DNA from 3 places in the Proteus terrae subsp. cibarius genome. Region 1 is predicted to be linked to each of the others. Evidence: riboswitches for the same ligand, from Rfam matches in the RefSeq annotation. Region 1 holds a riboswitch; each other region holds the start of a gene.
The links. A riboswitch is a leader RNA that binds a small molecule or an ion and turns the genes downstream of it on or off. The one in region 1 is predicted to bind thiamine pyrophosphate.
Positions count from the first base shown of each region.

Region 2: another riboswitch for thiamine pyrophosphate. It lies ahead of thiD (bifunctional hydroxymethylpyrimidine kinase/phosphomethylpyrimidine kinase); the one in region 1 lies ahead of thiB (thiamine ABC transporter substrate binding subunit).
Region 3: another riboswitch for thiamine pyrophosphate. It lies ahead of thiC (phosphomethylpyrimidine synthase ThiC); the one in region 1 lies ahead of thiB (thiamine ABC transporter substrate binding subunit).

Region 1 is NZ_CP047349.1:3,093,587-3,095,793, forward strand. Features, by position in the region: gene ptsP (phosphoenolpyruvate--protein phosphotransferase) at 1-577, opposite strand, end outside; gene rppH (RNA pyrophosphohydrolase) at 586-1,116, opposite strand; TPP riboswitch at 1,229-1,326, shown strand; gene thiB (thiamine ABC transporter substrate binding subunit) at 1,442-2,207, shown strand, end outside.
Region 2 is NZ_CP047349.1:2,268,221-2,270,427, forward strand. Features, by position in the region: gene fbaB (class I fructose-bisphosphate aldolase) at 1-169, shown strand, start outside; gene thiD (bifunctional hydroxymethylpyrimidine kinase/phosphomethylpyrimidine kinase) at 233-1,030, opposite strand; TPP riboswitch at 1,082-1,170, opposite strand; gene pagP (lipid IV(A) palmitoyltransferase PagP) at 1,863-2,207, shown strand, end outside.
Region 3 is NZ_CP047349.1:3,577,471-3,579,677, reverse strand. Features, by position in the region: gene thiC (phosphomethylpyrimidine synthase ThiC) at 1-929, opposite strand, end outside; TPP riboswitch at 1,071-1,193, opposite strand; gene GTH25_RS16400 (HAD family hydrolase) at 1,238-1,918, opposite strand; gene nudC (NAD(+) diphosphatase) at 2,064-2,207, shown strand, end outside.

The DNA.
Region 1 (2,207 bases):
CAGGTTGAGAGACTTCTTGCCAGCCATAAGCCATGACCACGCCAGTAGAAACTGAAAGTGCTTTAATACGACTTTGACGATATTGTCCAAAAAGCCCTTTAGTTTGTACTTGTGATAATGTGGCACCAAGCTGTGTCGCCAGCGTCACCATAAAAGATTCTTCGCTCTCATTAAATAAGCGACGCTCTTTTTGCTGAACGACTAATACACCAAGGAGTTGGCGACGATAAACGATAGGAACGCCAAGAAAAGCGCGAAGATCATCTTCTTTAACTTGAGGAAGGTATTTAAAGCTAGGATGTTCACGAATATCAGCGAGGTTGATAAGCTCTGAAAGACGCCCCACTTCACCAACAACGCCTTCATCAAATGAAAGGCTAACAGCTCGCCCTCTAGGTTTTTTTAACCCTTTGGTCGCCATAAGATAAAAACAACTACGTTGTTTATCGGCAAGATAAATAGAACACACATCCGTGTGCATTGCCTGACACGTTTCCTTGACTAAGAGTTCAAGCGCTTCTGGAAGCCCTGCTGCCATAGCCACTTTTTCTACAATTTCTCGCAAACGTGTCAGCATAGTGTTATCTAATACCTTTTACGCCGATATCCATACGATGGACGCGGTAAAGACACTTGTTCTTGCAATGGCATGACTACTGGTGCGAACTCTTTCATGACACGTCGATAAACATCGCGTTTAAAAGAGACGACTTGTCGAACAGGATACCAATAACTCACCCAACGCCAGCCATCAAATTCTGGCGTTTTGCTTTGTTGAACATTAATGTCTTTATCATTACTTGTTAACTGCAAAAGGAACCAACGCTGTTTTTGTCCAATACAAACAGGTTTCGTGTCCCAACGCACCAAACGCTTAGGTAACTTGTAACGTAACCAGTTACGTGTGGAGGCAAGAATTTTGACATCCTTGCGACTTAACCCAACTTCTTCGAACAACTCTCGGTACATTGCCTGCTCTGGCGATTCTCCAGGGTTAATTCCTCCTTGAGGAAACTGCCATGAATGTTGCCCATAGCGACGAGCCCAAAGCACTTGCCCTTGCCGATTACAAATTACAATCCCTACATTCGGGCGGTAGCCATCATCATCGATCACTAGACTACCTCAATAACCAAATTTGAAAGATAACTCATTGTTTCATACTACCCACAAACGGTAAACCTCTATCAACAGACTTTGCACAACGCGCGTATTTATCTACAATGGGAAAATCTCAACGGGGTGCCTTTCTATTTCTAGGCTGAGAAAAACTCGTGGAACCTGATCCAGCTAATACTGGCGTAGGGATTTGAGTCAGGATGTTGCAATATTTATTGGTTTGCCATCCTCACTCCTCAGATCCTACCTGACTTTTACTGAGGAACTAAACGTGTTAACTAAATCACTTCGCTTTACTTTCTTGCTCAGCGCACTGGGTATTATGAGCACTTTTTCGACTCAAGCTTTAGCACAAAAACCCACACTCACTGTTTACACTTATGATTCATTTACCGCAGATTGGGGTCCAGGGCCTGCAATAAAAAAAGCGTTTGAACAGCAATGTGATTGTGAACTAAAACTGGTTGCTCTGTCTGATGGTGTGTCTTTACTTAATCGCTTACGTATGGAAGGTGATAAAAGTAAGGCGGATATTATTTTAGGATTAGATAACAATTTGATCCATGCAGCAAAAGAAACTGGGCTTTTCGCACCAAGTAATATCGATACATCTAAACTCACCTTACCTGAAAAATGGACTGACGACACTTTTGTACCTTATGACTACGGCTACTTTGCTTTTATTTATGATAAAAACCGTATCCAAAATCCGCCTAAAAGCATGGCCGAACTGCTAAACAGCAAAGAAAAATGGAAGATCCTCTATCAAGATCCTCGCACCAGTACTCCAGGTTTAGGTTTAATGCTATGGATGCAGTCACTTTATCCTGAAAACACCGCGACTGAATGGAAAAAATTGTCAGAAAAAACGCTGACCGTCACTAAAGGTTGGAGTGAGTCTTATGGCTTATTCTTAAAAGGTGAAGGTGATTTTGTGCTGAGTTACACATCATCTCCGGGTTATCACATCCTAGCAGACAAAAAAGATAACTATGCAGCAGCGATTTTTGATGAAGGACACTACTTGCAAGTCGAAGTTGCTGCAAAACTTAAATCGAGCAAACAACCTGAGCTAGCACAGCAATTTA
Region 2 (2,207 bases), 830 kb from region 1:
TAACAATGACCTTGAAGATGCTGTCCGTACCGCCGTTATTAACAAACGTGCTGGTGGTATGGGCTTGATCTTAGGACGTAAAGCATTCAAGAAGTCAATGAAAGATGGCGTTGCCCTAATTAATGCAGTACAAGATGTTTATCTAAATAAATCTGTCACTATTGCTTAATTGATAGATTTAATGTGAAAGCCACTCAACTGAGTGGCTTTTTTAATGTTGTTGTAGGTAGCCTTACCACCAGCGATGAAAATGGTGTACCGGACCAAAACCTAGTCCAACCTCTAAACTGTCGGCATGTTCTAACGCTTGCTGTAAATAGGTTTTTGCTTGTTCAACACAAGTTTGCCAATCAGAGACTTGAGGACGAATAGCAGCTAAAGCGGCTGAAAGAGTACATCCTGTACCATGAGTATTTTTCGTATTAACGCGTTTTGAAGTAAATCGCCACTCGCCATCTTGGGTAAATAACCAATCAGGACTTTCATTTTCAGTTAAATGCCCCCCTTTCATCAACACCGCTTTGCATCCTTGTTTTAGTAACGCATAACCTTGTTGCTTCATCGTTACTTCATCTTGAGCGACTTCACAACCTAGCAGCGCTGCTGCTTCAGGTAAATTGGGCGTGATCAAATCAACCAAAGGTAACAGCTGATTGAGCATTTTATTAACCGCATCTGGCTGCAATAGCGGATCACCACTTTTTGCAATCATTACAGTATCAAGCACAACAAAAGGAATGGCATATTGCTGAAGTTTGTCGCAAACCACATCAATAATCGTGGCATTAGAGAGCATACCAATTTTGGCACTATCAATTCGAACATCAGACAAGACAGCATCTAATTGAGCGGCAACAAAATCGGGGGATAAATCATAGACACGACGAACACCACAGGTATTTTGAGCAACAAGTGCTGTCATTACTGTTGTGCCATAAACACCCAGTGCGGAAAATGTTTTCAGATCAGCCTGAATACCTGCACCACCACTAGGATCGGTGCCTGCGATAGACAATGCATTGAATCTCACTGATTAACTCCTCCTTTCACCAGTTACAGAAAAGTCGGGCTCTGTTAATCAGCAGAGTTACCTTGACTTCCCTACGCTGGCATTATCCAGATCAGGTTATACGGGTTCATCTCAGCCATAAGGCGCCCCGAGCCAAAGCCTGTAAATTCAGGCGATAAGGAGTATCGCACGCTCAAGATAAAGATGCTAGTTTAATAGCTAATCTCAATAATAAGTAATCTATTTTTTGAGAACATATGAATAAACATGATTCGCACGTTTTTACTTTAGGATATTCTGCACAAAAAATCGGCATTTAGCTAAACAAAACTTACACCACTTAAACGATTTATAAACCAACAAAGAGTTTTTCTTTTTTTTTATTTAACTATTTTTATTCGTTACCCTATTATCCTGCTGGAAATTTATCTCTTTTAATAAGTTAATGTTATTGATATTAAATTTTTCTCAAATTGATATCAATATTTCAATTAAGTCATAAAAATAGATATTTTGTGGATTTTTTCTGTTGAAAATGACTAAGCCTAAATTATACCTTACAGGCCTTATTTATTAGTTATTTATTTAAAATCTAATAAAAACTTAATTTTTTATTAAAAACAATACATTATCATAAAAAATAACAGCATTTAATATCAGATAAAATTACGTTCATAAGTACAATAAATCTATTCATTTTCTTTTTAACCGATTCTAATCCCTTAAGATTTTATTTAAGAAGTAAAGTTTCAGATACCTCTTATCTTAAATATTTGTCAGTTAAATAACACTATTAGTAATGTTAATTTGTCATCACCAGAATCACTGTTTATGCCGTACTCGGAGTTATATTATGTCATCATCCTATTTTCACCCTAGCGTATTAGCCACAACGCTGTTGTCACTTGCGTTAACCACTTCGGCTTTCGCTTCTGAAAATAATACAAATACCCATCAGATTATTACGACAGAAAACCAACAAGTCACCAGTAACGCATCTCAACCTAATAATAACGAGAGCTACTGGGGAAAATTTAAACGTAATATCAATCAAACTTGGGATAACGACCAATATAATTACTATTTACCGGTATGGACTTGGCATAACCGTTTTACTTACGATAAAGAAAAAACTGATCGTTATAACGAAACCCCCTGGGGCTTTGGTATGGGAAAATATCGTTACGATAATGATGGT
Region 3 (2,207 bases), 480 kb from region 1:
ATTGGAACTGTGCCGATAGGAACTGGGCTGTTACGAATGATCCACTCACGCGTTTCATGAATATAACGGCCTGTTGAGAGATCCATTACAGTATCTGCTCCCCAACGTGTAGACCAAATCAGCTTTTCCACTTCTTCTTCAATGGAGGAAGTAACAGAGGAATTTCCGATATTGGCATTCACTTTTACTAAGAAATTACGCCCAATAATCATTGGCTCTGATTCAGGATGATTGATATTGGCAGGAATTATCGCTCGGCCCGCAGCAACTTCTTGGCGTACAAATTCAGGAGTAATATTATCAGGGAGATGCGCACCAAAGCTGAATCCTGCATGCTGTTGGCGTAAAACTTCGCTACGAATTCTCTCTCGACCCATGTTCTCACGAATAGCAATAAACTCCATTTCAGGCGTAATAATACCTTGGCGAGCATAATGCAATTGCGTCACACTTTTACCATTTAGCGCTTTTTTAGGGCTTGGTTTTAAGGGAAAACGTAAATGTTCTAACCCAGTATCAGAAAGGCGCTGTTGGGTGAAATCGGAACTTAAAAGAGAAAGCACTTCAGTATCATTGCGCTCATCAATCCATGGTTGGCGTATTTTTTTTAATCCAAGATTAACGTCGAGTTGAGAAGCGGGATCACCATAAGGGCCTGATGTGTCATACACCGGTACAGGTTCATTATCTTCAAAAACAGGGGAATCTTTTGATCCTCCTACTAGTGTTTTATCAAGTTGGATCTCACGCATTGGTACTTGAATATCAGTACGTGTTCCTTCGAGGTAAATGCGGTTTGAATTTGGGAAACTGACACCTTGAATAGTGCTGATAAACGCTTGAGCGGCATCACGTTGCTCTTTTCGTGGACGTTGTTTGTTGTTTGTTGGTGAAATATCTTTAACGGATATAGTTTGATTTTGGGACATAGCATTTCCTAATAAATATCATGCAGGCTAATTGCCTGTCGGGTGAATATTGAGAAAAATGCTTGTCTGGAGGTCGCAGGGAGTATCGACAGATAGGTGTATATAGGTGTGTAAAAAATATACGCAATGAAGCTATCAAAAGGTCGAATCACTCTTGTTCCCTTCGCGGGTATTAACCCGATCAGGTTCCGCGGATCCCGAATTAACGGTCTCAGCCTGTGTTTATAATAGCCTTATAAACACTAGGCACTCCGACAAGAAGACATCCAGTATATGAAAGATTTTAAAAACTACAAGTCCGACATGGGTTATTTATTTAAATCCCAATGTTGTTGTTCCCATGCTTTTTCATCTGAAACTTGAGTTAATTTTTTATCTGCATTAACCGCGATAACATGGTCTGCTTGGTAACATAATGGGAGATCATTAGATGAATCAGTATAGAAATAAATATAAGTATAATTAATGTTGTTAGCTTCTTTCCATTGATTTAAACGCTCAACTTTTCCTTCTCGAAATGTAGGAATACCTTCAATAAATCCAGTGTAATGATTGTCCTTAATTTGCATATCAATACCCATTGAAACGTCTGCATTGAGTTGCTTTGCAATAGCATAAACTAGAAAGGACATTGTTGCTGAGATAATTATAACGGGAATATTTTGCTGTCGATATTGTGTAATTATTGATATTCCTTGTGGGTAAAGTAGAGGCTTAATTCTTGTTTCAGTGAAGTCATTAACCCAATGATTTATCTTATCTATATCATAATGTTTAAAATATGCTAGATGTTGAAAAAGATATTGGTTTATATTCAGCTTTTCAGCATAATAGTCTGCGATCATTTGTTCATCTAGTTTCAAAAAATGAGGATCTGTGACTATTTTTTTATCCCACAAATAGTTTGTCCACAAGCGACTAGAATCGCCTGCTAAAAGTGTTTCATCTAGATCAAAAATAGCAATTTTATTTTTTATTTTATCTGTCATTCTAACGGTTCTTACTATTAATAAAATTTATATTTATGTTTAGGAATACTAATGAATTATAGAAGATAGTTATAATTCATTGAGTGGTTCTTGCTAAAAAGAGTATCCTCTATTCTATATCATTATTTTGGATAGAATGGTCGTTATGCATTTATATACATTAACAGGGTCAGAAAAGGGCTGGTGGACGGTCAGCCTTGGTGGACGAGTATGGTTACCTAAAGGCGAACTTCCGTTTGGCTTAGCTAAAGATTGGGATCTCATAGGTCAGCACGCCAAAATTGTTGGT